Regions from separate parts of the Brachybacterium sp. AG952 genome, predicted to be linked through region 2. Evidence: riboswitches for the same ligand, from Rfam matches in the RefSeq annotation. Region 2 holds a riboswitch; each other region holds the start of a gene.
What was found. A riboswitch is a leader RNA that binds a small molecule or an ion and turns the genes downstream of it on or off. The one in region 2 is predicted to bind thiamine pyrophosphate.
Positions count from the first base shown of each region.

Region 1: another riboswitch for thiamine pyrophosphate. It lies ahead of DEU31_RS02650 (bifunctional hydroxymethylpyrimidine kinase/phosphomethylpyrimidine kinase); the one in region 2 lies ahead of DEU31_RS13330 (ECF transporter S component).
Region 3: another riboswitch for thiamine pyrophosphate. It lies ahead of DEU31_RS04605 (YkoF family thiamine/hydroxymethylpyrimidine-binding protein); the one in region 2 lies ahead of DEU31_RS13330 (ECF transporter S component).

Region 1 covers NZ_SNXV01000001.1:603,320-613,434, forward strand. The annotation lists gene DEU31_RS02630 (NAD(P)/FAD-dependent oxidoreductase) at 1-37, opposite strand, end outside; gene DEU31_RS02635 (thiamine phosphate synthase) at 80-748, opposite strand; gene thiM (hydroxyethylthiazole kinase) at 745-1,530, opposite strand; gene DEU31_RS02645 (MFS transporter) at 1,527-2,867, opposite strand; gene DEU31_RS02650 (bifunctional hydroxymethylpyrimidine kinase/phosphomethylpyrimidine kinase) at 2,864-4,609, opposite strand; TPP riboswitch at 4,600-4,692, opposite strand; gene DEU31_RS02655 (HNH endonuclease signature motif containing protein) at 5,152-6,831, shown strand; gene DEU31_RS02660 (exonuclease SbcCD subunit D) at 6,883-8,061, shown strand; gene DEU31_RS02665 (SMC family ATPase) at 8,058-10,115, shown strand, end outside.
Region 2 covers NZ_SNXV01000005.1:196,641-206,755, forward strand. The annotation lists gene DEU31_RS13320 (M13-type metalloendopeptidase) at 1-1,966, shown strand, start outside; gene DEU31_RS13325 (hypothetical protein) at 1,963-2,529, shown strand; TPP riboswitch at 2,561-2,666, shown strand; gene DEU31_RS13330 (ECF transporter S component) at 2,714-3,295, shown strand; gene DEU31_RS13335 (ATP-binding cassette domain-containing protein) at 3,322-5,379, shown strand; gene DEU31_RS13340 (ankyrin repeat domain-containing protein) at 5,392-5,793, shown strand; gene DEU31_RS13345 (GNAT family N-acetyltransferase) at 5,810-6,286, opposite strand; gene DEU31_RS13350 (DNA-formamidopyrimidine glycosylase family protein) at 6,316-7,347, opposite strand; gene DEU31_RS13355 (ribose-5-phosphate isomerase) at 7,347-7,835, opposite strand; gene DEU31_RS13360 (hypothetical protein) at 7,898-8,518, opposite strand; gene DEU31_RS13365 (ABC transporter ATP-binding protein) at 8,645-10,115, shown strand, end outside.
Region 3 covers NZ_SNXV01000001.1:1,028,996-1,039,110, forward strand. The annotation lists gene DEU31_RS04555 (nucleoside hydrolase) at 1-342, opposite strand, end outside; gene DEU31_RS04560 (hypothetical protein) at 493-693, opposite strand; gene DEU31_RS04565 (MmcQ/YjbR family DNA-binding protein) at 781-1,179, shown strand; gene DEU31_RS04570 (serine hydrolase domain-containing protein) at 1,205-2,344, opposite strand; gene DEU31_RS04575 (pirin family protein) at 2,422-3,516, shown strand; gene DEU31_RS04580 (methyltransferase) at 3,615-4,880, shown strand; gene purQ (phosphoribosylformylglycinamidine synthase subunit PurQ) at 5,016-5,741, opposite strand; gene purS (phosphoribosylformylglycinamidine synthase subunit PurS) at 5,741-5,992, opposite strand; gene DEU31_RS04595 (MBL fold metallo-hydrolase) at 6,210-6,965, shown strand; gene DEU31_RS04600 (methyltransferase domain-containing protein) at 6,973-7,581, shown strand; TPP riboswitch at 7,631-7,739, shown strand; gene DEU31_RS04605 (YkoF family thiamine/hydroxymethylpyrimidine-binding protein) at 7,777-8,499, shown strand; gene DEU31_RS04610 (ECF transporter S component) at 8,496-9,197, shown strand; gene DEU31_RS04615 (ATP-binding cassette domain-containing protein) at 9,187-10,115, shown strand, end outside.

The DNA.
Region 1 (10,115 bases), on a different contig from region 2:
AGGTCGCAGCATCGGGGGACGGAGCATCAGCAGCCATGTTCCGACGCTACGCCCGGGCCCGGGCGTTGTCACGGCCTCGTCAGGGGCGGGGGCGGCCGCCCATCCCGTCGAGCACCTCGCGCACCGCCGCCCCCGGGTCGGGCGCCTCCATCACCGCGCGCACCAGCGCGAGCCCGGCGACGCCCGTGCGGGACAGCGCCGGGGCGTCGGCCGGGGTGACGTCCCCGATCGCGACGATCGGCAGCATCGTCGCCCGCACCAGCGCCGGGTAGCCCTCGACGCCCAGCGGATCCCGGCCGGAGTCCTTCGTGGGGGTGCGACGGAAGGGGCCCGCGCCGAGATAGTCGAGGTCGAAGGCGACCCCGGCCGAGTCGCGGACCAGGTCGAGCGTGCCCGTGGTCAGTCCGATGACCGCGTCGTGGCCGAGCAGGGCGCGGGCGTCGGGGACGGGCAGGTCGTCCTGGCCGAGGTGGACCCCGTGCACGTGCGCCCCGCGGGCCCGGGCCGCCGCGGCGACGTCGGCCCGATCGTCGACCAGCACCCGTGTGCTCGGGTTCGCCGTGCGGACGGCCTCGGCGACGGCGAGGACGAGCTCGAGCAGCTCCCGCGTGCTCGCCTCCTTCGCCCGCACCTGCACGACCCCGGCCCCGGCCGCCGCGGCCTCGGCGGCGACCTCGACGGTGCGCGGCCCGGTGCCGGAGGTGACGAGATAGCAGCGCAGGTCCAGCGGAGAGGAGGGGGCGGTCATGGGCGTCGTCCGATCTCGTCGAGGGCGTCGAGCAGGTGCATGCGGAAGCTGCCGGGTCCGGTCGCGCACGATGCGGCGCGCTCCCCGGCCAGGGCCATCCAGGTGGTCGCGGCGAGCGCGGCCTCGAAGGGATCCTCCCAGACGGCTGTGCAGGCGGCGGTCAGCGCCCCCAGCAGGCAGCCCGTCCCGGTCACGCGCGGCAACAGCGCGGAGCCGCGGGCGAGGCGGGCCTCGCGGCTCGCATCCAGCACCAGGTCCACCGCGCCGGAGACGGCGACGGCCCCGCCGGTGAGGCGGGCGACCTCGGCGGCGGCGCCGGCGGCGGACTCCGCGGCGGCGGTCGAGTCCGCGCCCCGCCCGCCTCCCGCCTCGCCCACCAGGGCCAAGACTTCGGAGGCGTTGCCACGCACCGCCGTCGGCCGCTGTTCGATCAGCCGCCGCGCGAGCGGGGTGCGGACCGGGGCGATCCCGATCGCCGTAGGGTCCAGCACCCAGGGCCGCTGCTGCTCGCGCGCGACTGCGACGGTGGCGGGGATGCCGTCCATCGCGTCGGTCGAGAGGGTGCCGAGGTTGATCAGCAGCGCGTCCGCGACGGTCGTGACGACGGGCGCCTCGACGACGGTCTCGGTCATCATCGGCCGCGCCCCGGCGGCGAGCAGCCCGTCGGCCACCAGCTGCATCGACACGGTCGCGGTGAGGCAGTGGACCAGCGGCGCCGCCTCCCGCACCGCCGCCAGGACGGGCAGGGCGCGGGCGAGATCGGGGTCGTCGGCGGGGCTCATCGCGTGCTCCGCTCGGCGACCGTGTCGAGGTTCGCGTCGATATCGTGCGGGGAGAGCCGCGGGCCGAGCAGCGCCCCGACCACCACGAGCAGCCCGCCGAGCGCGACCATCCCCATCACGGTGGTGTGCCGGCCGAGCAGCGGCTCGAGCGCCGGCACGTAGAACGGGTACAGCGCCGGCAGCACGAGGGAGAGGCTGTAGGCGGAGCCGTAGCCGGTCGAGCGGATCGCGGTGGGGAACCGCTCGGAGAGATAGGCGGCGATCGGACCGTAGGCGGAGACCGTCGCGACCTGCAGCAGCGCGGCGAGCAGCGCCGCGACGGCGAGGGTCGGCGCGGTGACCGCCGCCCACCACAGCACCGGGCCGAGGATCCCCGCGACCGCGCCCCACACCACCAGCAGTCGACGCCTCCCGACGAGGCTCGAGAGGTGCCCCGCGAGCGCCATCACCAGCGCCTGCGCGATCGAGGCCGCGCCCATCACCAGCGGCACCGCCTCCGGGGTGATCGGCGAGTCGGTGGACAGCCGCGCCGTCAGCAGCAGCACGGTCGAGTCGGTGAGCAGCCACAGCCCCGTCATCAGCACGAACGCCGCCCAGAACGCGGACGCCCAGCGTCCGGTGAGCAGGCTGCGGAGGCCCGGGCGGGGAGAGGCGGGGGCGGCCGACGGGGTCCGCCTCGCCTGCGGCGCATCGACCACGTGCCGCCGGTAGTAGAGCATCATCCCGATCGACAGCGCCGCGCCCGCGACGAACAGCGCTCGCCAGCCCCAGGCCGCGTACTGCTCCGGCCCGAGGGCCGCCAGCAGCGCCGCGACGGCGAAGGCGATCGTGGCCTGCGCCCACGGCGCCATCGAGAGGATCAGACCGCTCATCAGCCCGCGCCGCCGCGGCCTCGACCACTCCATCGCCAGCGGGATCGCGGCCGAGTACTCGCCGGCCACGAAGATCCCGCCGAGGAAGCGCAGCGCCAGGATCAGCGCGACCGTGCCCGGGCCGAGCATCTGATGGGTGGGGACGAGCGCGATCGCGAGCACGCACGCCGCGGTGCCCGCGATCGCGAGACGGGTGGTGCGGGTGCGTCCCATGCGGTCCGCGATCCGTCCGAACACCACCCCGCCGACGGGCCGACCCAGCAGCATCGCGACGATGATCAGCGCCGCCGCCGACGCGGTCGCCGACGGGCCCGCGATCACGAGCATCGCCGGGGCCAGCGCCGTGACCGGCAGGAACACGTGGATGTTGTCGATGAAGTTCCCGACCACGCCGGCGCGCAGCGCGGCCCGACCCTCGGGCGGCAGGGCGCGGGTGCCGGTCGCGGCGATCGAGGCGGCGGTCATCGGGTCGCCCCCGCGAGGGCCGGAGCCGGGGAGACGGCGGCGGCGTCCACACGTCGTGCCTGCTCGAAGAACTCCAGCTCGTGACGGCAGGCGCGGAGGAAGGCGCGGGCCGCCTCCGCCCGCACGGCGGGATCGGCGGCCTCGAGCTCGCGCTCGACGACGCCGAGCGCCCCGCGCACCCCCTCCACGAAGGTGGGGTCGCGGTAGGTCAGGAGCCACCCCGCGTAGGGGTGCTCGTCCGGGACCTCGGGCAGGCTCGCCCCGACCTGCGCGTACAGCCAGAAGCAGGGCAGCGCCGCGGCCGCTCCGACGGCCGTCGGGTCGCCGAGCGCCCGGGCGAGCAGGAAGTCGGTGTACGCGCTGGTCACCGGGCTGACGGCCACCTCTGCCGCGTCGGGGCGGGCCGCGAGCCAGGCGCGGTGCAGCTCGAGCTCGGTGTCCACGCAGTGCCGGGAGGAGTCCGACCAGAACTCCCGCGCGGCAGGGCCCTCCGAGGTCGCGGCGAGGGTCGCGAGGGCGCGGGAGTAGCGCTGCAGGTAGTGAGCGTCCTGCGCGAGATAGAAGGAGAACTGCCCCTCGGGCAGGCTCCCGTCCTCGAGCGCCGCCACGAAGCCGGAGCCCTCGATCGCGCCGGCGAGCGGCGCCCCGGCCGCCCACAGCGCCTCGGTCCACGGGCCGACGGGCGGGACCGAGGCGGCAGGACCCGTCGGGGCGTCGGCCGTCGCTCGGGCGGCGAGCTGGGCCGGCTGCTCCCACCGGTCCGGCACCGCGCCGCCGGCGACCCACGGCGCGGCCGATCCCGCCGCCGCGAGCCGCCGTGCCCGGTGGGCGTGGTCGACGGGGCCGTTCCCGCTCCCGACCTGCAGCTCTGCGCCGTGCAGGATCGCCTCGTGGAGCCAGTCGGTGACCCAGGCGAGGGCCGTGGCCGGGTCCTCACCGGCGCCGAGCCGGGTCGCGAGCGCGGCCGCGAGGGAGCAGCCGGTGCCGTGCGTGCTCGTCGTGTCCACCCGCGTCGAGTGCACGGGGTGGCGGGTACCGTCGGTCCCGATCCAGGTGTTGGTGACCTCGCGGCTGTCGAGGTGCCCGGTCTTCACCACGACCGCGACGCCGGTCGCCTCCGACCAGCGGGCGGCCTGGGCGAGGGCCTCGTCCTCGTCGTGCGCGCGGGGCTCGCCGGTGAGGACGGCGAGCTCGTCGATGTTCGGGGTGACCACGGTGGCGAGGGAGCAGAAGCGGATCATCGCCTGCTCCGCCTCGGGCTCCAGCAGCCTGTCGCCGCTGGTCGCGACCATCACCGGGTCGACGACGAGCACCCGCGGCGGGTGCGCGGAGAGCCAGGTCCGGACGGCCTCGATGATCTCGGCGGTGCCGAGCATGCCGGTCTTGACCGCCTCGAGCTCGACGTCGTCGGAGACCGCGCGGAGCTGCGCGGCGAGGAACTGCGCGGGAGGGACGTGGATGTCGCTCACGCCGTGGGTGTTCTGTGCGACGACCGCGGTGACCGCCGCCATGCCGAAGCCGCCCGCGGCGGTGATCGACTTGAGGTCCGCCGCGGTGCCGGCGCCGCCCGTCGGGTCGGTGCCCGCGATCGAGAGCACTCGCGGGGCCGACGGCGCGGGGCGGTCGGATACCGGATGGCCCGTTGCGGGATGGCCGGACGCGGGCCGGCGGGTAGCGGGCCGATCGGGCGCGGCGGCGCGGGGGAGGGCAGCGGGAAAGAGGGTGCAAGGATCCGAGCTCATGCGGACATCCCTTCGCTAGTACGAACTAGATCAGGTTCCACGGGTGTGATCTCAGCGCCTCGGGCGCACCCCGTGTCCAGCAGCCGAGTGTAGGCCAGGCGGCGGCGGAGGGGCCGGGATGTCCGGGGTCGATGCCCCTCTACCGCAGGGGTCCGACAGGCGAGGCGGCCCCTCGGAAATCTGTGGATGGCATTGTGGAAAACGAGGAGCTGTGGAGGAAAGGTGTGGATCGAGAGCCGCATTGCGCTCGAGATCCGCCACTCGATCAGAAAGTTATCCACATATTCTCTGTGGGCCTTTCTTCTGTCGGTGTCGGTCCCTAGTCTGAAGGAGTCGGATCGAGAAGGGCGGTGCATCGACGCATCGCCGACGCGGACGGGGAGGAGGGGCCGATGGGCATCACGCAGCCGGAGCATTCGCCGGGCGATGAGATCGCCGACGGCGCACGCGACGCGGTGCGTTCCGGGCGGTCGGATGCCGCCGCCCCAGATACCTCCGCGTGGGAGGTCTCCCTGCCCTCGGTTCCCGCTTCGTCGCCGGTGGTGACGGCATCGCCGTCGGCTCCTGCCGCCACCTCCCCGGACCCCGTCGACGATGCCCTGATCGCGTCGCTTCCTGCACGTTTCCGCCGGGTCGGCGCACGCCAGGCTCGTACTCGTGATGCGCTGCCCGATCTCGGCGGCTGCGCCGACGACCCCGCCCTCAGCGAGGCCGCGCAGCGCGTGTGGGATGCGGAGCGCGCCACTGCCCTCGCGCTCGCTGCGCAGTACCGCGCCCTCGCCGCCCTGCACGAGTTCGAGGGCGAGTACGAGGACGCCTGCGAGCTCGACGAGGTCGAGACGCTCCGCGCCGCACTCGGCCTCCGGGTCACTCGCAGTGCCGCGAGCTGGCGACTGCGCGACGCATACCAGGCCGTGAACCATTTCCCGCGCACCCTCGAGAACCTCGAATCCGGGAGCATGCCGTCGGCCTGGTTCCAGAAGATGCTGAAGACCTCGCAGAAGATCTCCGAATCGTCCAGGAGAGATCTCGATGTCGTGATCTCGACATGGTCCACGGATATCAGTCCGGAACGATTCTTCACGCTCCTGCGCGCCCTCATCGAGCATCTCGCCGAGCGCGAGAGCCGTCCCGATCCCGTCGCTGCGCTCGAGCGCACCGTCGAGCTGCTTCCCGGCGCGGAGGCCGGCACCGGGACCCTGAGGATCACGGGCCCGATCCCCGAGATCCTCGCCCGGTGGAAGTCAGTCGACGAGTCCGCCCGCGCCGTCCAGGCGGCGCAGCGCGCGGCGCTCCGCGACGGCACGCCGATCCCGCACGACCCCGACGGCGTCGTCCGCGAGACCGGACGGGCCCTCCCGCTGACCCGGCTGCGCTACGCCCTGCTCGACACCGCCGAACTCGACGTCGACGGGGTCGCCGTCCCCGCCGAGCGGTTCCGCCTCAACGTCACCGTGCCCGTGCTGACCCTGCTCGGCGCCTCCGACCAGCCCGGCATGCTCGACGGCGTCACCCCGCTGCCGCCCTCGATGGCGCGTTCCCTCGCCGGCAGCTGCACCGTCTGGCACCGCGTCCTCACCAGCGCGAGCAGCGGCGCCTTCCTCCCGCTCCCGGCCGACCGCGTCACCCCCACCCCCGCGATGCTCGAGCACCTCCGGCTCCGCAACGGGCAGTGCGCCGTCCCCGGATGCACGCGCCCCACCTCCTGGGCCTCCGAGTGCGACCACATCGAGGAGTGCCTGCGCGGCACCCCGGGCGAGGGCGGCGCCACCGAGGTCGAGAACCTGCACCTCCTGTGCTGGCAGCACCACCTCGACAAGACGAGCGGCCTGCTGGACCCCACCCGGCTCCCCACGCAGGCAGGCAGGCCCGGCCGCACCCGCTGGACGATCGGCCGCCACGGCGACGCCGTCACCGTCCTCGACGACCTCGACCACGCCAGCCTCGAGATGGTCGAGCTGCTCACCGCCGCCTGGACCGGATTCCTGCGCGGCACCCACGCCGGCAGCCCCGCGACCAGCCCGAACAGCCCACCGGAGCATCCCGCTGACCGGCGTGTGCTCACCACGCCGGTGGTCGAGGAACCGACTATGCAGACCCAGGCTCCGCCCGGGCCACCGCCGACCGCGACGCCCTCGCGCGGCGAGACTCCGACACCCCCTGCCCAGCTCCCGGAGCCTCCGCCGGAGGGATGGGGCGACCACGGTCCGCCGCCCTTCTGATGCCGCGCGCCCGTCCCTCGTCCGTCGCACCCCACCCCTAGGCTCGATGACATGAAGATCCTGCACACCTCGGACTGGCACCTGGGCCGCACCCTGCACAAGGTCGACCTGCACGAGCACCAGGCCGCCTTCCTCGACTGGCTCGTCGACCTCGTCGAGGCCGAGGGGGTGGACGTCGTGGTGATCCCCGGCGACGTCTACGACCGCGCCGTGCCCGCGGTGAGCAGCGTGACCCTCCTGGACCGGGCCCTCGCCCGCCTCGCCGACACCGGCGCGACCGTGGTGCTGACCAGCGGGAACCACGACTCCCCGGAGCGGCTCGGCTTCGGCCGCTCCCTGATGCGCGCCGGCATCCACCTGCTCACCGACCTGCCCGGGATCGAGCATCCCGTCTCCGTCGAGGACGAGCACGGCGAGGTGCTGTTCTTCGGCCTGCCCTATCTCGAGCCGGACCGCGCTCGCACCGAGCTCGCTCGCGAGGGCGAGGAGCCGCTGCCCCGCAGCCACGAGGCCGTCACCCGCGTGGCCCTGGACCGGGTGCGGGAGCACGCCGCGGCCCGGCCCGGTGCCCGCACCGTCGTCCTCGCCCACACCTTCGTCACCGGCGGCGAGGCCAGCGATTCCGAGCGCGACCTCTCCGTCGGCGGCGTCGACTCCGTCCCCGCCGGGGTGCTCGGCGGCATCGACTACCTCGCCCTCGGCCACCTCCACGGCTGCCAGGACCTCACCCGCAGCGTCGGCGCCCCCGCCTGGTACTCCGGCTCCCCGCTCGCCTTCTCCTTCTCCGAGCGCAGCCACCGCAAGTCCGTCCTCCTCGTCGAGCTCGGCGCTCCGGGGGCCGACGGGGAGCGGGCCGAGGTCGCCGTGCGCCGCATCGAGACCCCCGTCCCGCGCCGTCTCACCGAGCTGCGCGGCACCCTGGAGGAGATCCTCGCCCGCCGGGACGAGCACGCCGGGGACTGGCTGAAGGCCGTCGTCACCGACCCCGCCCGCCCAGCCCACCTGCAGGAGCAGCTCCGTGAGGCCTACCCCCACCTGCTCCTGACCGAGTACGCCCCGGAGGGCCGCGCCGCGAGCGCCGGCACCCCGGTGGTGCGCCGGGAGCAGAACCCGCTGGAGGTGATGGACGAGTTCCTCGCCCACGTCACCGGCGGCGACCCCACCGAGGCGGAGCACGACGTGCTCGAGCGCGCCTACTCCGCCGTCCGCCGCCAGCAGGAGGCCTCGTGAAGCTCCACCACCTCCGCATGACCGGGATCGGCCCCTTCGCCGGCACCGTCGAGATCGACTTCGCCGCCCTCGGCGCCTCCGGCACCTTCCTGCTCGAGGGGCCGACGGGCTCCGGCAAGTCCACGATCCTCGACGCGATCGTCTACGCCCTCTACGGGCAGGTCGCCGGCTCCGCCACCAGCGCCGACCGGATCCGCTCCCAGTTCGCCGCTCCGACGGAGCCGAGCATCGTCGACCTCGTCTTCGAGACCCCCTCCGGACTGCACCGCGTGCGCCGCTCCCCGGAGTTCCAGCGCCCCAAGCTGCGTGGCACCGGCACCACGAAGGAGCAGGCCAAGGCCCTGATGTGGCGGATCGGGTCCCCGCAGGCCCTGCCCGCCGCGATCGCCGACACCGCGGGCGCCGGCGACGGCAGCGAGGTGATCGCCAGCCGCATCGACGAGGTGGGCCGCGAGGTGCAGCGCGCCGTCGGCCTCACCCGCGAGCAGTTCACCCAGACCGTCCTGCTGCCCCAGAACGAGTTCGCCCGCTTCCTGCGCGCCGGCACCGGGGAGCGCCAGCAGGTGCTGCAGCGCGTCTTCGGCACCGAGACCTACGCCGCCGTCGAGAAGCAGCTCGAGGAGATGCGCAAACAGGCGAAGCGCCAGGTCGACGCCGCTCAGCAGACCCTCGGCACAGCGCTGGCGCGCTTCACCGAGGCCGTCGCCCTCGAGGACGAGGACTCCGCCGCGCTCACCGAGCACGCCGCCGCACTGCGCCTCGAGTCCCTCGCCTCCGCGGCCGACGCCCAGCTCGCGCAGGTCACCGCCCGCGCGGCCGAGACCGCCGCTTCCTCCGCCGCGGCGCAGGAGGTGGAGCAGACCGCGCGGACCGCCGCCGAGGCCGCCCGCACCGCCCGCACCCGAATCGATCGCCGCCGAGAGCTAGACCAGCTCGCGACCCGCCTCGAGACGGAGAAGTCCGAGGTCACGAAGGCGTCGGCCGCGCTCGAGCGCGACGAGACCGCCCGCCCCGTCGTCGAGGTGCTGCGGCGACGCGACACCGCCGCCCAGGCCGCCTCGGCCGCGATCGAGGCCCTCGCCGCGCGCGCCGAGGAGACGCGACCCGCGCACCCCGACCTCGTCGACCTCCTCGCGGAGCAGGCCGAGGACCCCGCCGCCGCACTCGCCGCCGCGGCCGACGAGGCGACCGGCGCCGCCGGCGCCCTCAAGGACCTCGTCGACCTCGAGACCGCGCTGCCCGAGCGGGAGAAGCAGCTCGGCGCCCGACGCGAGGCCCTCACGGCCCGGGAGGAGCAGCTGAAGGCTGCGACCGTCCGGCTCGAGGAGCGCCCCGCTGCCCGCGGTGCCCTCGTCACCGCGCGCGAGGAGGCCCGCACCGCCGCCTCGGGCCTCGCCGAAGCGCGGCTCGCCCTCGCCGCCGCGCAGGACGTGCTGAAGGCCGCGACCGCCGCAGATGCCCAGGTCAAGGCCGTCGCGAAGGCCAAGGAGACGGCCGAGCGCTCCCTGCGCACCGCCCGCGCCCGCGCCGAGGAGGAGGCCACGCTGCGTCGGCGCCGCTTCGCCGGGATCGCCGCCGAGCTCGCCGCCGACCTCGAGGACGACTCTGCCTGCCCCGTCTGCGGATCCCACGAGCACCCCCACCCCGCGGACCCCTCCGAGGACGCCGTCAGCCCTGAGCAGGTCGAGGCCGCCGAGACCGCCCGCCGCGCCGCCGAGCAGGCACAGGCCGCCGACGCACAGGCCCTCGCCCTCGCCGAGCGGGAGCTCGCCGCGCTGCGCGAGGACGCCGGGGAGCACACCCCCGACACCGCCCACGCCGAGGTCGGGACCCGCACCGCCGCCGTCACCGCCGCGACGACCGCCGCCGCCCGCGCCGACGAGCTCGAGACGCAGCTGAACGCCTTCGACGCCGAGACCGAGAAGGCCACCCGCGCCAAGGAGGCGCTCGCCCTCGACATCGCCCGTGAGCGCACCGGCATCGACGAGACCGGCCGCACGCTCGTCGCCGACCGCACCCGGATCGACGAGGCCCGTGGGCAGGACGGCTCCATC
Region 2 (10,115 bases):
CCCCCAGGACGACCTCTTCGGCCACGTCAACGGCCGCTGGCTCGCCGAGCACGTGATGCCCGCCGACCGGTCCAGCGACGGCGCCTTCCACGCGCTGCGCGACCTGTCCGAGGAGCGGGTGCGGGAGATCGTCGAGGAGGCGGCCGACGACGTCGCGCGCACCGCGGACGAGACGGGGACCCTGCCGGTCCCGACCACCGACCACGCCCGGATCGGCACGCTGTACCGCATGTTCATGGACACCGAGGCGATCGAGGCCGCGGGCCTGTCCGGCCTCGCCGACCTGCTCGATGAGATCGGGGCGACCCGGGACCTCGAGGGCCTCGTGCGCCGGATGGCGGCGCCCGACTCGGGGGCCTCGGCGGTGCTCGCCTACGTGTGGACCGACGACCACGACTCCTCCCAGTACCAGGTCAAGATCCATCAGGGGGGCCTCGGCCTGCCCGACGAGTCCTACTACCGCGAGGAGCACCACGCCGAGACCCGCGAGGCCTATGCCGCGCACCTGGCGAACCTCGCCCGCCTCGCCGAGCTGCCCGGCCGTGCGGGACTCGCCGCCGGCGGCCCGGAAGAGCTCGCCCGCGCCGTGCTCGACTTCGAGACCCGCCTCGCCGCCTGCCACGTCGACGTGGTCCGCCTGCGCGACCGGGAGAAGTCCGACAACCCCATGGACGCCGCGCAGCGCCGCGAGCTCGCCCCCGCCTTCCCCTGGGACGCGTTCATCGAGGGCACCGGCGCACCGGCCACGGCCTTCGACGTGGTCTCCGTCGGCCAGCCCGAGTTCGTCTCCGCCGCCGCGGAGCTGCTGGCCGGCGAGGACCTCGCCGTGCTGCGCACCTGGCTCGCCCTGCACACCGTCTCCTCCTACGCCCCCTATCTCCCCGCCGCGCTGGTCGAGGAGGACTTCGACTTCTCCGGTCGCGTCCTCTCCGGTGCGGAGGAGCTGAAGGAGCGGTGGAAGCGGGGCGTGGCCCTGGTCGAGGGCGCGGTCGGCTTCGCCGTCGGCCGCGAGTACGTCACCCGCCACTTCCCCGCCGTCCACAAGGAGCGTATGACCGCGCTGGTCGACGCGCTGATGGACGCCTACCGCGACTCGATCAGCTCGTTGGACTGGATGACCCCGGCCACCCGCGAGAAGGCGCTCGCGAAGCTCGAGAGGTTCACCCCGAAGATCGGGTACCCGGAGAAGTGGCGCGACTACGACGGCCTCGAGCTCGTCCCCGGCGACCTCGTCGCGTCCGTCCGCGCCTCCCGTCGCTTCGAGGCGGACTTCGAGTTCTCGAAGGTCGGCGGGCCGATGGACGAGACCGAGTGGCACATGACCCCGCAGACGGTCAACGCCTACTACAACCCCGGCCGGAACGAGATCGTCTTCCCCGCCGCGATCCTCCAGCCCCCGTTCTTCGACGCGGAGGCCGACGACGCCGTGAACTTCGGCGGGATCGGCGCGGTGATCGGCCACGAGGTCGGCCACGGCTTCGACGACCAGGGCTCGAAGTACGACGGGGACGGCAACCTCGTCTCCTGGTGGACGGCGGAGGATCGCGAGGCCTTCGACGCCCGCGCCGCCCGTCTCATCGCGCAGTACTCGGAGCTCTCCCCGCGCGAGCTCGACGACTCCCACCGCGTCAACGGCGCCCTCACCATCGGCGAGAACATCGGCGACCTCGGCGGGCTCTCCATCGCGGTCAAGGCCTATCTCGCCAGCCGCTCCGAGGAGCAGGCCGCGGCCGAGCTCGACGGGCTCACCGGCCTGCAGCGCGTGTTCTGGTCCTGGGCGACCGTGTGGCGGGGCCGGAACCGGCCCCAGGAGGCGATCCGCCGCCTGGCCGTGGACCCCCACGCGCCGATGGAGTTCCGCTGCAACACGGTCGCCGGGCACCTCGACGAGTTCCACGAGGCCTTCGACGTGCGCGAGGGCGACGGCATGTACCGCGCTCCCGAGGAGCGGGTGAGCATCTGGTGAGGCCCGATGCGCCCTTCCACGTCGGGCGGACGGTGCCCTCCTCCGTGGGCTGGACCCGCGTCGTCGTCACCGTGGTGGCGGGCCTGATCGTGTCGGGCCTGCTGCTGCAGCGCGGCTCGGCTCCGGGTGCGATCGCGGTGCTCGCCGCCTTCGCGCTGCTGGCGCTGTGGACGTGGATGGGCCAGGCCACCCGCTTCGTGGTCGACGAGAACGGGGTCACCGTCAGCCTCGGAGGCTTCCTCCCCCGCCGGGTCTGGCCGGTCGAGGACTTCCGCACCGTGCAGCTGCGCGAGATCCCCACCGGCACCGTGGGCGTCGCCCTCGGCGGCTACGGCTGGCGGCGCGGGAGGGCGATGACCCCGAAGCCCGAGGAGCTCACCCCCGTCGGCCGGCGGAAGATCTTCACCCTCTCCGAGCAGCAGCGGCCCTACCGGATGCTGGTCACCCGGCCGGGCACGAGCGTGGAGATCATCGGGACGAAGGACACCTGCTACATCCTCTCCCCCGTCGACCCCCAGGCGGCCGCCGATGCGATCGACCAGGCCATCCGTGCCCGCCGCTGAGCGTGCTCCTGGGCTAGACTGTCTGCTCGTCATCCACTGACAGGGGAGCACCGTCCGGTGCTGAGAGTGCGCCGACGGCGCAGACCCTCGAACCTGATCCGGCTCGCACCGGCGTAGGGAGTCGGGATTTCCGTGGAGCACCGCCGGTGCTCCGCGCCCCTTCCAGGACCTGGGAGGAGACGTGATGACCCGTTATCGCACCGTCGATCTGCTGGTGACCGTGCTGATCGGGGCGGCCTTCGGGGTCGCCTTCCTCGGCTACGGCCAGCTCTACACCCTGATCGGCCCGCTGACCGCGGCGTTCAAGCCTGCCGAGGGGCTGCTGGCGGGGATCTGGTTCCTGCCGGCCGTGCTCGCCGCGCTGCTGGTGCGCAAGCCCGGCGCCGCCCTGCTCGCGGAGATGGTCGCCGCCGTGCTCTCGATGCTGCTGGGCAGCCAGTGGGGCTGGGGCACCGCCGTGTCCGGTCTCATGCAGGGCGGTGGGGTCGAGCTCGCCTTCCTGCTCACCCGCTACCGGCGCTTCACCCTGCCCGTGGCGGTGCTCGGCGGCGTGCTCTCTGCCGTGCTCGAATGGGGATGGGAGAAGGTCGCCTACTACCAGGAGATGAGCTGGGCCTTCTCCGGCACGATGCTCGCCTTCTTCCTGCTCTCGGGGGCGCTGCTGTGCGGGGTGCTGGGCTGGGCGGCGAGCCGGGCGCTGATCGCGACCGGCGCGGTGGACTCCCTGGCCTCCGGCCGGGAGGCGGCCCGCGCGGTGGAGGCCTGAGCACCGGGACCGTCCCGGCGGCGTCCGTGCACGTCGACGGGCTGCGCTGGCGGCCGCTCAGCCGGCGCGAGCCGACCATCGAGGGGCTCGACCTCGAGATCCCGCCCGGGCAGCGAGTGCTGCTGGCCGGGGCGAGCGGCAGTGGGAAGTCCACCGTGCTGCGGGCGCTGGCCGGGCTGCTGGACCCCGAGGACGGGGACGGCGAGGGGCTCGTCCCCGCCCCCAGCCGGCCCGGGGAGCGGGGCCTGCTGCTGCAGAACCCGGTGCACGCTCTGGTCGGCGCGACCGTCGCCCGCGACGCCGCCTTCGGACCGGAGAACGCGGGACTGCCCCGGCCGGAGCTCACCGAGCGCGCCGCCCGGGCGCTCGAGGCAGCGCGAGTCGACCTCGACCCCGAGCGGGCGCCGCTGGACGCCTCGGGCGGCCAGCAGCAGCGGATCGCACTGGCCGGCGCGCTGGCCCTGCGCCCCGACCTGCTGCTCCTGGATGAGCCGACCTCCATGCTCGATGCCCCGACGGCCGAGGAGGTGCGCCGGGCGATCCTCGCGGTCACGGGCCGCCGCACCCTCGTCGTCGCCGAGCACCGGATCGGGCCCTGGCTGCCGCACGTAGACCGGCTGATCGTGCTCGGCTCCCGCGCCCGGGTGCTCGCCGACGGGCATCCGGACCAGCTCCTCTCCCACCGTCGCGAGGTGCTGATCGAGGCGGGAGTGCTGGAGGACGAGGCCGCCGCCGAGGAGGCACCGGGCCCTGTCGGGCCCGGCGAGACCGTCGCCGCGCTGCGCGGCGTCACCGTGCCCGCCCGGGGACTCACCGCACCGCAGGACCTCGAGCTGCGCGCTGGGCGGCTGACCGCGCTGACCGGCCCGTCCGGTGCGGGCAAGACCTCCCTCCTGCGCGTCCTCGTCGGCGCGACGGAGCCGGGCGCGGGCGCCGTGTCCCGCCCCGAGCCCTCCCAGATCGCCCTCGTCCCCCAGGACCCCGAGCACTCCTTCGTCGCGACGACCGTGCGGGAGGAGGTCCTCGCCTCCCCCTGGGCCACGGACGAGGACCTCGCGGACGAGCTCCTTCAGCGGGCGGGCCTCGCCCCGCTCGCCGGCGCCCATCCCCACCGCCTCTCCGGCGGCGAGCAGCGCCGTCTCGCGATCGTCGCGGCCCTCGCCCAGCGCCCCGACCTGCTCGTCCTGGACGAGCCGACCGTGGGCCTGGACGTCCGGCGGCGCCGTGAGGTGCTGGAGCTGCTGCGCGAGGCGAGGGACCGGGGCGCGGCGGTGCTCGCCGCGAGCCACGACGAGCTCCTCGTCGCCGCGGCCGACGCGCGCCACGACCTGCCCGCCCCGGCGCCGGGCGCGGTCCCCACGCCCGCGCCCCGCCGGATCCCGGCCGACGCGCTGAACCCGCTGACGCTGAGCCTGATCGGGATCCTCGCCGCGATCGGCTCCTTCGCCGTGCAGAGCTGGCAGGGCGGGCTGCTCGCCCTCGCCCCGACAGTGCTGCTCGCCCCGCTGGCGGTGCGGAGCCTGCGCGGCGCGGCCCTGCGCCTGCTCCCGATCCTGCTCTCCGCGGCGGGGCTCGCCTGGACCACGGCGCTGCTGGGCGAGGCGCCGGCGCTGTCCGGGGAGGCATGGCTCATCGGCCTGAAGGAGGCCGCGCGGATCACCGCCTTCGTCGCCCCCGGGGTGCTGGCTCTCGCCTCCGTGCGCCCCACCCCGCTCGGGGACGCGCTCGGCCAGCGCCTGCACCTGCCCGGACGGCCTGTCGCCGCCTCCGTGATCGCGCTGGTGCGGGTGGGGCATCTGGGCCGGCAGTGGGCTGCGATCCTCGAGGCCCGCACTCGCCGCGGCCTCGGCGGTCCCCGCTCCCCCCGGGTGCTCGCGGGCGCAACCCTCGCCCTGCTCGTGGACACGCTGCGCGGCGCCGAGCAGCAGGCCCTGGCGATGGACTCCCGCGGCTTCGCGACCGCGACGCACCGCACCTGGGCGGCGCCGAGCCCCGTCGGCCCCGCGGACCTGCTGGGGGTCGTGATCGCGGCGGGGCTGCTGGTGTGGCCGCTGCTGGCAGAGATGCTCGTCGGTGCTGCGTAATACGCTGGGGCGATGACCGACGACTCCCTGGATCCCGAGCTCATCGACCTCGCCAATGCCCTGCTGGACGCCGCCCGGACGGGCGACGCCGAGCCCGTGCGCGCCTTCCTCGACCACGGCGCACCGGCAAACCTGCGCGACGCCTCCGGGAACTCCCCGCTCATGCTCGCCGCCTATCACGGGCACGCCGCGCTGGTGACCGAGCTCGCCGCCCGCGGCGCCGACGTGGACCTGCTCAACGACCGCGGCCAGTCCCCGCTCGCCGGCGCCGCCTTCAAGGGCTTCACCGAGGTGGCGACGGCGCTGCTCGAGGCCGGGGCGGACCCGGACCTCGGTGAGCCGAGCGGCCTGGCGACGGCGCGCTACTTCGAGCGGGCCGAGATCGTGGAGCTGATCGAGGCGCGCCGGGCCTGAGCCGACGGGGACGGGCTCAGGCGCTCGCGGGACGCAGCACCATCGCGACGTGCTCGATCCCGGCCTCGAGGAACACGTCGCTCACCGTCTCGAAGCCCATCGAGGCGTACCACGTCTCGAGATACGCCTGGGCGTCGAGGTGCACCTCGGCGCTCGGGGCGAGCTCCCGGGCCCGCTCGAGCGCCGCGACCATGAGGCGCCTGCCGTGGCCGCCGCGGCGGCGGTCCGCGCGTACCGCGACGCGGCCGATGCGGAGCGTGCCGTCGGCCTCCCGCAGCAGGCGCAGGTGCGCGATCGGCGCGCCCTCCTCCTCAAGCCACAGCAGCTCTGTGGTCGGCTCGAGCTCGCGCCCGTCGAGGTCCGCGTCGGTCGCGCCCTGCTCCATCGTGAACACGTCCTGCCGGAGCGTCGCCAGGAGGTAGAGGGTGCGGGCGGAGAGGTCGTCGAGGACGGCGCGGTGCAGGCCGGGCGGGGCGACGGGCTGGTCGGGCATGGGCGTCAGGGTACTGCCGTCGGCACCGATCACCGCGCGAGCGCCCAGGGCGCGGCGGGGTGCTCGCGGGTCCAGCCCGCGCGGCGGCTGCGGACCCGCTGGCAGCGCGGGCACCAGAACACCGTGCGCGCGGCGATCTCGCCCGAGCGCACCGTCGTCCCGCACAGCCGACAGGGCAGGGTCTGGCGGTGGTAGACGTAGAAGGACTCCTCGCGCGGCACGACGTCCGGGTCCTCGTCCCCGTTCTGGCGGGTGCCGCGGGAGCGCTCGACGATCCGCGCCTCGATCTGCCGGTGCTCGGGCTGGGTGGTGACGATCCGCCCCGTCCGCGCGCCGTAGGCCATCAGCGCGACCAGGTCCTCCCACATCTCCTCGCACATCCCGGCGGTGAGATCGCGGCCGGGCACGAAGGGATCCAGCCTCGCCCGGAACAGCAGCTCGGCGCGGTAGATGTTCCCGATCCCGGCGACGACCTTCTGGTCCATCAGCAGAGCGCCGATCGTGGTGCGAGAGCGCCGGATCCCCTCGACGAAGCGGCGTCGCGCGGAGCCGTCGGGGTCCGGGCGCAGCGGGTCCGGGCCGAGCCGGTCCAGCACCCGCTGCCGGCCCTCGGCGTCCAGCACCTCGCAGGCGGTGGGGCCGGTGAGGTCGGCGAGGCCGCGGGGGCCGGCGATCCGCAGCCGCACCGTCTCCCGCGGCACGATCCGCCGCCAGTCGACGGTGCCCTCGCTCTCCTCCTCCCGCTCGCCGACGCGCAGCCGCGGTGCGCCGATCGCGTGGGCGCCTGCGAAGCCGGGGTCGCCCGCGAAAGTCCAGGACCCGTACAGGCCCAGGTGCACGTGGACGTGCCGCACCGAGGGGTCCGCCGGGTCGACCTCGGCCGACGGCGCGAAGGGCAGGAAGAGGTGCTTGCCCACCGCCTCGGCGCCGAGCAGCACCTGGCCGTCGAGCCGTGCGGCGTCGGAGAAGCGTCCCTGGGGGCTGGAGGTGCGCACCCGCTGCCCGCCGAAGCCGCGCGCGAAGACGGCGGCGAGCCGATGGACGGTATGGCCCTCCGGCATCAGCGCGCGTCGGCGCCGGCGCCCTGATCCTCGCTGTAGCCGCCGGTGGTCTCGTAGCGGGCCACCAGGTCGATCCGGCGCTGGTGGCGCTCCTCGCCGGAGAACGGCTCGGCCAGGAACAGGTCGATCAGCGCCTCGAGCTCCTCCTCGGAGTGCTGGCGCGCGCCGACGGAGATCACGTTCGCGTCGTTGTGCTCGCGGGCCAGGCGCGCGGTCTCCTCGTTCCACACCAGCGCCGCGCGGACGCCGGCAACCTTGTTCGCGGCGATCTGCTCGCCGTTGCCCGAGCCGCCGATGACGATGCCGAGGGAGCCGGGCTGCGCGACGACGGCCTCGCCCACGTCGGTGCAGAAGGGCGGGTAGTCGTCCAGGGCGTCGTACTCGTGGGCGCCGTGGTCGGTGACCTCGTGTCCCTTCTTCTCCAGCTGGGCCACCAGGCGGTTCTTCAGCTCGAAGCCGGCGTGGTCGGTACCGATGTGCACGCGCATGTCGTGGATGTCTTCCTGTCGTGGGGAGGGGCGAGGAGGCCCGTCGGGGACGAACTGTGCGGTCAGCTGAAGTCGACGCCGCCGGAACGGGAGCGCTTGAGCTCGTAGAAGCCGTCGATCGAGGCGAGCGTCGCGAGCGCGTCCAGCAGCTTCCCGGCCTCCTCGCCCCTCGGGGCCGGGGAGACGACGGGGCCGAAGTAGGCCGTGCCCTCGCCGAAGGAGATCACCGGGGTGCCCACGTCGTCGCCGACGCGGGAGATGGCGCCCTCGTGCGAGGCGCGCAGCGCCGTGTCGATCCCGTCGCCGGCGACCGGCTCGTAGGCCTCGATCAGCTCGGCGGGCAGATCCACGTCGGCGAGCGCGGCGACCGCGGTGGCACGACGGTCCTCGTTCTGACCGCCGACGTGATAGCGCTCGCCCCAGGCGGTGTACCAGCGGGCGAAGGCCTCGTTCCCCTCGGCCTCGCGGATCGCGATCGCCAGCCGGGCCGGGCCCCAGGAGTCATCGAGCATGGCGCGATAGCCGGGATCGAGCTCGCGACCCTCGTTGAGGACGGACAGCGACATCACCGAGTAGACCGGATCGATCTCGCGCACCTCGGCGGCGTGCAGCAGCCAGCGGCTGGTCATCCAGGCGAACGGGCAGACGGGGTCGACGAACAGCTCCACACGACGGGCGGTCATGGACTCTCCTCGGATCGGGGGTGATGAGCCCCCATTGTCGCACCGGCGCGCCCGCCGTGCGTCGGTCCGCTCACGTCGGGGGAAAACGCCTTGCCCCGCAGGGCCCGGACGGGTTGGATCGGACGAGTGCTCGACTCCTCCCCTGCCGCGGCCGCGGCGACCTCCTCCCCGGCGCGCCCCGTCCCCGGCGTGCTGCGCTCCATCGTGCGCACCCACCGTCGCACCCTCGCGCTCATCCTGCCGCTGGCGACCGTGTCCGAGGGCGTCGAGATGCTCATGCCGATCGTGCTGGGCCTCCTCATCGACCACGGCATCCTCGCCGGCGATCTGCGGCTGACGGTGCTGGGCGCGGCGGGGCTGATCCTGCTGCGCGTGCTGGGCGTGCTGCTGTGGGTGTGGACCTTCCTGCTCTCGCAGAAGGCGGTCATGTACGAGCGGCACCGGCTGCGGGTGGGCCTGACCGGTGCGGTGCTCGACCCGCGCTCGCGCACGGTGCGCCGCCCCGCCGGCGAGGTGCTCTCGATCGCGACGTCGGATGCAGACAAGGCCTCCGACGTGATGGACATGATCCCGTGGGTGGTCCCCTCGACCCTCGCGGTGCTGGGCGCGACCGCCTATCTCGCCGCGATGGACCTGTGGCTGGGACTCGCGATGGGGCTGGGCATCGTGGTGATGGTCGTGGTGATCAGCGTGATCACCCCGACCCTGTCCGCCCGCTACGACGACCAGCAGTCCCAGGCCGCGGAGGCCGCCGCGACCGCGACCGACCTCGTGCACGGGCTGCGGGTGCTGCAGGGCCTGGGCGTGCAGAGCCGGGCACGGGCGACCTACCGCCGCCGCTCCCGCACCGCGCTGGACGCGGCGCTGGTCAACGCCCGCTACTCGGGCCTCTCCTCGGGGCTCACGACCCTGGTGACCGGGACGATGCTCGCGGCGGTCGTGGTCCTCGCCTCGCTGCGCACCCTCGACGGCGCGCTGACCCTCGGCGTGCTGATCGCCGTGGTGGGCCTGGCCCGCTACGTGATGGGGATGCTGCAGGGCCTCTCCGGCGCCCCGGTGTGGTGGGCCGGCATGTCCACCTCGGCGCGTCGCGTGCGGGACCTGTACACGGACCTCGGCCGCACGGTCGACGACCCGGAGCTGACGCTGGACGTGCTCACCACGCAGCGCGACGAGCGCGGCAGCCGCGGGACGGGCCGACGCGGCGCCGCCGGCGGCCTCCACCTGCCGCTGCTGTCCGTCGCCGACGGCGAGGTGGTGGCGCTGGCCTGCGCGGATCCGGCCGACGCCGCGGACGTGATCGACGCGGTCAGCGGCCGCGTCGACGGCGGCGCCCGCGTGGGCGAGGTGGCGATCACGCCCGAGGACCGGCTGGGCCTGCGGGCGGACCTGCTCGTCGAGCCGCACGTCGTGGACCTCTTCGACGGCACCCTGCGCGAGCAGCTCGCGACCCGTGCCCCCGAGCAGGGCCCCTCGCCGGAGACCGGCGACGACGGCTGGGCCGACGCGGCGCTGCACGCCGCCGGCGCCGAGGACCTGCTGCGGATCCTGCCCGAGGGCTACGACACCCGCATCCTGGACCGCGGCGCGAACCTCT
Region 3 (10,115 bases), on a different contig from region 2:
CCGCTCCCGCGCCAGGTCCACCCACAGCTGCGCCCCCGAGCGGGGATCCTCCGCGCGGGTGGCCTCGGGCAGCACGGCGTGGCCGAGCCCGCCCGCTCCGTGGGTGTCCTCGGCGAACATCGGCGGCTCGACCAGCGGACGGTCCGCGCCGAGGGCGACCGGCGCGTCCACGCCCAGCAGCTCCGAGAGCGCGAGGTTGTTGCGGTGCACGGTCGCGGCCGGGACGTTCCCGCCGGTCGAGACGATCCCGGCGACCTCCGCGTCGTCCCGGCAGGCGAGATAGGTCAGGGCGATCGCGTCGTCGATGCCGGTGTCGCAGTCGACCAGGAGGGGGAGTGCCATGGGGTCAGCCTACGGAGGCGCGGATGCTCGTGGTCCGGCCGCCGACTGTGGCGAGACGGCCGGCGCCTCCCGCCAGCGCGGGCTCGGACCGGTGACGCTCGTATCGTGCGACAAGCGGAGAGCGGCGGGCTCTCGAGGCGCTGGAATACGTCAGCCCATCGGCCCGAACAGGACGAACGCGAGGACGGCGATGAGGAGCGCGCCCGGGATCAGCATGCTCCCCACCAGCAGTCGGGGCCGGCCCTCGGCGGAGTTCGCCCCGGCACGCAGGCCCTGGCCGATGAACCAGGCCGCAAGGACGAGGTCGATCAGCGCCACGAGCAGGAGGACGACGAAGGGGGCGGTGTCCATGCACCCATCCCACCATGCTCCCCGGCGCGGCAGAGACTGCTTCCGGAATCCCTTCCCTCGGGTCGAAGGAGGGCGGAGGATCTCTTCATGGCGCATCCGCAGATGTTCGACGACGACGATCCGTGGCTCGAGCGCGTCCGGGAGATCGCGCTCGCCCTGCCCGGGGCGAAGGAGAAGATCAGCCATGGCCGGCCCGCCTTCCACACCGTGAAGGTGCACTGCTACTACGGCGGATCCCTCAAGGTCGACGGGGAGTGGGTTCCTCATGAGCAGTCCGTGATGCTGCACCTCCCGCCCCGGGAACGGGCCGCGCTCGCCGAGGAGCCCCGCAGCTACGTGCCCGCCTATCTCGGCCCGTCGGGCTGGCTCGGCATCGACCTGGACGAGGCGACCGACCTCGTCGAGCTCGCCGAGCTGATCGAGGAGTCCTACCGCACCGTCGCCCCGGCGCGGCTGATCGCCGAGCTGGAGGCGCGGGAGGGCTGAGCTGGAGGCAGGGCCTGCGGCCGACTCAGCTCGGCGGCGTCGGCAGCTCCTGGAACGCCTCGAGCAGCGGCATGAGGTGCTCGCCGATCTCGACCTGCGCGAGCAGCAGTCCGATCGTCCCGTCGGCGTCGACGAAGAAGTCCGTGCCGTACCCGCCGGACCAGCCCCAGCGGCCGCGATGCTCCCCTCCGGTGACGACGCTGACCCCGAAGCCCCAGCCCGTCCCGTCCCAGAAGCCGGGATAGAACGAGTCGGGCCGCTTGACCTCGGCGGGCACCTGGTCGGTCGTCATCATCGCGAGGTGCTCCGGGGAGAGCAGCTCCCCGTCCCGTAGCGCGCGCAGGAATCGCAGGTAGTCCGCCGCGGTCGAGACGAGCTCGCCGTGGGAGACGTCGAGCGACGGCTCGCCGACCAGCGGCCCGCCCCCGGCCGGCTCCGCCTCCACCAGCTGCCCGTCCTCGACCGAGAAGGCCGGCGGCAGACGGTGCCGCTGCGAGAGGGGCACGAAGGACCCGGTATCGACCATCCCGAGCGGCTCGAACAGGTCCGCGCGCAGATGCTCCTCGAGGGACCTGCCGGTCGCCCGGGAGAGCAGGATCCCCAGCACCGAGAAGGAGTGGTGATAGCGCCACACCCGACCCGGCTCGCCCACCAGCGGCAGCGCACCGAGCGCCGCGAGCCACTCGTCGGCCCCGAGGGACCACGGCGCCGAGCCCGCCTCGAGTCCGGCCTCGACCATCGCTTGCTGCAGCGGACCCTCCGCGGTCGCGATGCCGAGACCGGACGTGCAGGTCAGCAGATGGCGGAGCGTGATCTCGGTGGGGGAGGGGACGGCCCGGTCGATGTCGGCGTCAGGGCGGGGGAGCACGCGCGGAGCGGCGAACTCGGGCAGCCACGGGTCGACGGGCGAATCCAGCGCGAGCACGCCGCGTTCGACGAGGCGCAGCGCCACGACGGCCTGGATCGCCTTGGTCATCGACTGGATGCGCACGATCGCGTCGGCCGGGAACGCCGGCGCGTCGGAGTCGCCCGGTCCGCGCGGGGAGAGCCGCCCGCGGGCGATGGGCTCGGGATCCCGCCCGTGGGAGATGATCCCGCCGGGCACGGTGCCCGCATCGATCGCGGACTCGAGCAGGCGGACGGCGGGCGAGGTCGGCAGAGACATGGACACAGAGTAGGGGTGCGGTCGACGGCGGGGACGGGACCGGCTGCACGGACCGGCCCGCCGCCTAGACTCGGACCATGACCACCTTCGAGGACTTCGTGCTGCTGGCACCGCGTGAGGTCCCGCTCGGCGGACCGCGCGGCATGACCGTGCACCGCACGCTGCCCGCCCGGCGCACCTCCCTCATCGGGGCCTGGTGCTTCGTGGACCACTTCGGTCCCGACGACGTCTCCGCGACCGACGGGATGCGCGTGGCCCGCCACCCGCACACCGGGCTCGCGACCGTGTCCTGGCTGTTCGACGGGGCGATCACGCACCGCGACTCGATCGGCAGCCACGCCCTGGTGCGGCCCGGCGACGTGGACCTCATGGTCGCCGGCTCCGGCATCACCCACTCGGAGTTCTCCGCGAACGACACCACCGTGCTCCACGGCGTCCAGCTCTGGTACGCCCTGCCGGACCGCACCCGCTTCCGCGAGCAGGAGTTCCTCGTCCACACCCCGACGGAGGTCGCGACCGGCACCGCCCGCGCCCGCGTGGGCCTCGGGACGCTGCACGGCGTGGACGGCGACGGGGACCTGCTCGAGGACACGAGCCCCGTCGTCACCGACACCGACCTCGGCATGGCCCAGCTCGAGCTGCGCGCCGGGAGCACGCTGCGGCTCGACCTCGACCCGGGACACGAGCACGGCGTGCTCGTGGACCGCGGCACCGCGCGGCTCACGACGGCCCGCGGGACGGGACCTGCGACGGGCGGGACGGGCGACGAGTCGTCGGCCCGGTCGCTGCGCGCCGATGTCGCGCCGCGCGAGCTGATGGTCCTGCCCGACGGTGTCGACCACCTCGAGATCGTGGTGACCGGCGACGAGGACCTGCGCTTGATACTGCTGTCCGGGGAGCCCCTGGGCGAGGACATCATCATGTGGTGGAACTTCGTGGGCCGCTCCCACGAGGAGATCGAGGCGTTCCGCGCCCGCTACCAGGCCGAGATCGGCGTCGAGCTCGCGCTCGAAGACGCGCCGATCGCGCCGATCGTCCGCGAGCGCGGGGGACTCGCCGAGGACGACGAGCAGTTCGGCCCCTTCGCCCCGCACACCCCCGCCGCGCTGCCCGCCCCGAGGCTGCCGGGCGGGCGCCTGCGCTCGCGGGGACGGCGGGGCATGCCCGCCTGAGACCGACGCGCGGGCCGCGCCCACGCCTCCGAGGAACGCCGCACGGCCCGCCGTGCACCCGACGTCCCTGCCCTCCATCCCACTGCACGAGAGATCTCATGACCAGCACCGCTGCCCAGCCCGAGCCGACCGACGAGCTCCCCGCCCCCGACCAGACCGAGCGGGTGATCCTGCGCGCCGCCCAGGAGCATGGCGAGATCGGCTGCCCCTGCGACATGCTCGTGATCGGGGATACGACCGGTGCGCTGACCGCCGAGACGCTCGAGCTCGTCGCCGACCACCCCGGCGCGCGGGTCCTGTCCTGGACCAGCTCCCGCGCGGAGACGGACGCGCTCGCCGCGCTGCTGCCCGGTCCGCTCGAGGCCGGGCGCCTCGTGCTGCCGACGGGCGCGGAGCCCGCCCCGCTCGAGGAATTCGCGGCCGGGGCCGAGGCGCATCTCGCGCTGGCCCGTCTGCCGAAGTCGCTCGCCGCGCTCGAGGATCTCGCCCGACGCCTCGCGGTCGTCGCGGCACGCAGCGGGCGGGACGACCTCACCCTCGTCGCCGGCGGCCGCGTCAAGCACATGACCCATTCCCAGAACGACACCCTCGCCGCCGTGTTCTCCGAGGTGCGCGGCTCGCGCGGACTGGGCAAGTCCCGCGCCCTCGTCGCCTCCGGGCCGCGCGCCGACGTCGACGCCGCGCAGCCCGCGACCGGTGAGGCGCGCGTCGCGGTGCGCGGGCAGGAGCAGGCGCTCGCGCTGCGCGGCCTCGGCGGCGTGTTCGGCGGGGCCCGGGCCGACGCCGGCTCCCTCCTGCTGCTCGAGGCGCTCGATCGAGCGGTCGTCGCTGGGGAGCTCGGGACGGGAGACGAGCGGTCCGCCGCCGCCGCGGAGGACGGAGCCGGGGAGAACGAGATGGCCCGCGCGGGCGGGGACGCCGGCGCCCTGCCCCTCGCGGTGGACCTCGGCTGCGGCAACGGCCTGCTCACCGCGTATCTCGCCGCCGCGCTGCCGGGGATGCGGGTGCTCGGCAGCGACGACGACGCCGATGCGGTCGCCTCGACCCGCGCGACCCTCGCCGCCTCCGGGCTGGACCGCGAAGGGGTGGAGGTGACCTGGGATGTCTCACTCTCCCGGTGCGAGGAGGCCGGCGCCGACCTGGTGCTGCTGAACCCGCCCTTCCACGACGGCACCGTGGTCGACGCGACGCTCGTCCAGGGCCTCCTCGACGCCGCGGCCCGCGTGCTGCGTCCCGGCGGGCAGCTGTGGTTCGTGCACAACTCCCATCTGCGCTACCGGCCGGAGGTCGAGGCTCGCTTCGGTGCCGTCCGCCAGCGCGCCCGCGACCGCCGCTTCACGGTGCTGAGCGCGGTCAGGGCCTGACGGCGCCGACGGCTCCCCGGGGAGGACGGCCCTCCCCGGGGAGGACGGCCAGGGACGACGAGAAGGGCGGGACCATGAGGTCCCGCCCTTCCGGTGTCGTGCGTCGGCCCGAGGCCGATGCCGTGATGTCGCCGCTCAGGCCACCATGCTGCGCAGCACCGAGCTGAACATGGTCAGTCCGTCGGTGCCGGTGCGGGTGCCCGCGCCGGGCTCGTCGGGCCCGAAGCCGGGCTCGACCGCGTGCTCGGGGTGCGGCATGAGGCCCACGACGTTGCCCGCGGCGTTGGTGACGCCCGCGATGTCGTGGCGGGAGCCGTTGGGGTTCTGCTCGAAGCCGGCCGGGCCGTGGGTGGCGCCGGCGGCGTAGCGGAAGACCACACGGCCCTCGTCCTCGAGCTGGGCCAGGGTGCGCTCGTCGGCCACGTACTGGCCGTCCTGGTTCTTCAGCGGGACCCGGATGACCTGGCCGGCCTCGTAGCCGGAGGTCCAGGCGGTGCGGTTGTTCTCCACGGCCAGCGGCTGGTCGCGGCAGATGAACGCACGGTGCGCGTTCTTGATCATCGCGCCGGGCAGCAGGTGCGTCTCGCAGAGGATCTGGAAGCCGTTGCAGATGCCGAGGACGGGCATGCCGCCGTTCGCGGCGTCGACCACCTTGTCCATCACGGGGGCGAAGCGGCTGATCGCCCCTGCGCGCAGGTAGTCGCCGTAGGAGAAGCCGCCGGGCAGCACGACCGCGTCGACCTCGTGCAGCGAGTCGTCGCCGTGCCACAGCGCGACCGGCTCGGCGCCGCCGAGCCGCACGGCGCGCAGCGCGTCGCGGTCGTCGAGCGTGCCGGGGAAGGTCACCACACCGATGCGCATCAGGCGTCCTCGACCTCGAGGGCGACGACGTCCTCGATCACCGGGTTCGACAGCAGGGTCTCGGCGGCCTCGCGCAGGGAGGCGAGCACCTCGTCGGTGACCTCGCCCTCGACCTCGAGCTCGAACCGCTTGCCCTGGCGCACCGAGGCGATGCCCTCGAAGCCCAGGCGGGGCAGCGCGGCGGCGACCGCCTTGCCCTGCGGGTCGAGGATCTCCGGCTTCGGCATGACGTGGACCACGACACGTGGCATGGGGGCACTCCTGAGGGGACGTGTGGCGCGCGCGGCGGCGTGCCGGGGGCTGGTGCTCGGGCGCGGCCCGAGGGCCCCATCGTACCGAGGAACGCGGCCGTGCCGACGGGGCGCCCACGGCGGTGTCCTCCCGCGCGGACGCCCCCGCCGCCCTGGCACGTCCCGGCCGACGGGGACTAGGTTCGAGGCACGCGACCTCGACCCCCGGGAGGACCCGATGAAGATCCGCCACCTCGTCCATTCCTGCCTGCTCGTGGAGACCGCCGGGCGACGCCTGCTCGTGGATCCGGGCGGCTTCAGCGCCGACGCGGTGCGGGGCCTGGGCGCCGAGGAGCTCGCGAGCCTCGACGCCGTGGTGATCACCCATCAGCACCCCGACCACGTCGACCCCGCGCTGCTGGGCGAGGTGCTCGCCGCCGCGTCCGACGCCGAGGTGATCGCCGAGCCGGAGACCGCCCGGATGCTCACCGCCGCCGATGCCTCCGACGGCGGCGGCGCCGGCGAGGGGAGCGACGGGCCCCTCGTCGCGCAGGAGCGGGTGATCCCGCTCGCGGCCGGGGAGGCGCACCGCTTCGCGCCCGTCGGCGACCACCTGTCCTTGCGGCTCGAGGCCGTCGGCGGACGCCATGCGATCATCCACCCCGACATCCCGCGGATCGGGAACTGCGGGATCGTCCTGTCCGCCGGGGACGGGCCGCGGCTCGGCATCACCGGGGACTCCCTCGAGCCGGTCCCCGAGTTCCACGGCATCGACGTCCTCGCCTTCGCCGTCACGGCGCCCTGGTCGAAGATGTCCGAGACCATCGAGTTCCTCCGCGCCGTCGGCCCGCGCCTCGCCCTGCCCGTCCACGACGCGGTCGCGAGCGACCTCGGACGACCGATCTACCTGCGCCAGGCCACGAACCTCGCCCCCGAGGGCACCGAGGTGCGGGACTGGCCGGAGGACGGCGTCGTCGAGGTCGCCCGGAGCTGACGGCGACATGTCGCACCGGACCGAGGGAGAGCGCCGCATCGACGAGGCGCTCGCGGCGAACGACCGGCGACGGTTCCTCCCCGAGGAGCTGCGGGGGCTCGCCGGCGAGGACCGGCCCCTGCCGATCGGTCACGGCCAGACGAACTCCCAGCCCACGACGGTGCGGAACATGCTCGCCCTGCTCGACGTGCGACCGGGGCAGCGAGTGCTCGACCTCGGCGCGGGATCGGGATGGACGACGGCGCTGCTCGCCCGGCTGTGCGGACCGGAGGGGAGGGTGATCGGCGTCGAGCGGCGCGCCGAGCTGATCAGCCCGGCCCGGGCCGCGCTCGCCGGGACAGCGGACGCGGGGACGGCGAGTGCCGAGATCCGACTCGCGCACCCCGGCGTGCTCGGCGCGCCGGAGGGCGCGCCGTACGACCGGATCCTCGTCTCCGCGCAGGCCGACGCCGTGCCGCGGAGCCTGATCGCGCAGCTCGCGGACGGCGGCGTGATGGTGATCCCCGTGCGCGAGCGGATGCTGCGCCTGGAGCGCCGCGGCGAGGAGGTCGCCGCGAGCGAGCACGGCGCCTACGTCTTCGTCCCCCTCGTCGAGGACCCGCCGACGACCCGCTGAACGCAGCGCCGGACACGAGGAGCGTGCGCCGGACCGGACCGGTAGGGTGCGGGGCGTGCACGGGAGTCCGGTAGGCCGGGCTGAGAGGGAGTACTCGAACTCCGACCGTAGAACCTGATCCGGATCATGCCGGCGCAGGGAGCTCCGCCGAGCGATCGTCGCCGCGCGCCCGTGCCCGTACGAAAGGCATGGACCGTGACCTCATCGCCCACCGCCCCCACCGCGCCCGCCCCCTCCGGCGGCCCGACCGCGACCCCGCTCGGCTTCGGGGTCGGGGCCCGAGTCACCGCCGCTGTGATGAGCGAGGACTACGCCCGGATCCTCACCGATGCGCTCTCCCGGCTGGACCTCACCGGCCTCGTGCACGAGACCGGGGACGTCTCGACCTATCTCGGCGGCCACGAGGCCCACCTCCAGCGCGTCCTGATCGACCTGGCCGAGGCGCTCGCCCGCACCGGCCATCACGCGACGCTCACCGTGCTCCTCTCGCGCGGCTGCCCCGGCGAGGTGGCCTGCGAGCTGCCCGGCGGCGCGGGCCCCCGCGCGACCGAGGTGCCGCAGCCGCGGAGCACCGGACGCTTCGCGAGCGCCGAGTGGGCGCTGTACCCGCTGGCCGACGAGGTCGCCGTCGACGGCACCGCCCCCGACCACATGCGCGACATCCACGCCGCGATCGACCATGCGAAGGACCTCGGCACCTTCCGCGGCTCCGAGCACTTCGTCACCCGGCTCGAGGGCGACGCCGGCGACGTGATCGCGACCGCGCTCGCCGGCTGGCTGCTCGTCGGCCGCGGCGTCCAGCACGTCACCAGCCACCTCACCCTCTCGCTGAACAGCCCCTCGCACGAGGGGCGGGAGCTCGCGGCGAGCGCCGACGCTCCGGGCGCCGGCGACGAGGGCCAGGAGGCCTCGCGATGACCGAGGAGCACGGCACCGCCGCGCCCGCGCACGAGTCCGCCGCTCCCGACGCCGCGCCCGCCGACGCCGGCGCGACCGCCCCTGCCGGCACGTCCCGTCGCCGCACCCCGCTGAGCCTGCGCGAGCTCGTGCTCGTGGTGGTGCTCGGCGTCGTGTTCGGCTTCCTGTACTGGGTGTTCGTGCAAGCCTGGAACGGCCTGGCGATCGCGATGGGCCCGGCCGGGGACCTCGCCCAGCACCTCGTGTTCGGCTCCTGGCTGCTGGTGGCGCCGGTCGCGATCGCGATCCTGCGCCGACCGGGTGTGGGGATCCTCGCCGAGATGCTCGCCGCGGTCATCGAGGTGGTCTTCCTCGGCAGCCCCGTCGGCCCCCTGCTGCTGCTCTCCGCGGCGCTGCAGGGGATCGGCTCCGAGCTGCCCTTCGCCCTGACCCGCTACCGCCGCTTCGGCTGGGGCGTGTTCGCCGCCTCCGGTGCGCTCGGCGCGGGGCTGGTGTTCTTCTGGACCGCGTACCGGATGGGCTGGTACGGCCAGGACCTGCTCGCGCTCCGGCTCGGCGTTCAGGTGCTGTCCGGGATCGTGCTCGGCGGTCTGCTGGCCCGGGTGATCGTCCGCGCGCTCGAGCGCACCGGCGTGCTCGCCGACTTCGCGATCGGTGCCGCGGGCGCGGCACGGATCCCCGAGCGCCGTGTCCGCTGAGGCGCACGCCGCGGGAGCGGCCCCAGGCCGGGTGCAGGGCCCCGAGCATCTGCAGGCCCCGGAGCAGGAGCCGGGCCCTGTGCGGGCACCGGCTCCCTCCGGCGAGCCCCGGGTGCTGGTGGCCGAGGGGCTCGAGGCGGTGCTGCCCTCGGGGGCCGGCGTCGGCCCCTGGAGCGGGGAGATCCGTGCGGGGGAGCAGGTGCTGCTGCTGGGACCGTCCGGCTCGGGCAAGTCGACCCTGCTGCGGGTGCTCGCCGGGGCGATCCCGTCCCATCAGCGCGGTCGGGTCACCGGATCGGTGCGTCTGCTCGACGGCACGGCCAGCGGCGCGGGCGTGATCGACCCGGTGGCGGGCGGGGTCCTCGCGACCGCGCCCGTGCTCGGCCATCTCGGCCAGGACCCGGTCGACGGGGTCTGCCTCCCCCTGATCGCCGACGACGTCGCGCTCCCGCTCGAGAGCGCCTGCACGCCTCCGGAGCGGATCGGGCCGCGCGTCCACGAGGTGCTCAGCGCGATGGGCGTGGGCGAGCTCGCGCACCGCTCCGCCGCGACGCTCTCCGGCGGGCAGCTGCAGCGGGCCTCGCTCGCCGCCGCGATCGCCGCGCGGCCCCGTCTGCTCCTGCTCGACGAGCCCACCGCCATGCTGGACGCCGAGGGCGTGGCCGCGGTGCGGAGCGCCGTCGACGCCGCGACAGATCAGACCGGCTGCGCGCTGCTGCTGGTCGAGCACCGCCTGGACGAATGGGCGGGGGAGCGGGGCCTGGACGGGCTTCCCGCGCGGACCGTGGCGCTGGACCGCTCCGGCCGGGTGCTCGCCGACGGGCCGACGCGGGAGGTGCTCACCGCCCACGGACCCGCCCTGCGGGAGCAGGGATGCTGGCTGCCGCGCGAGATCGAGGAGCGGGTCGGCGGATCATG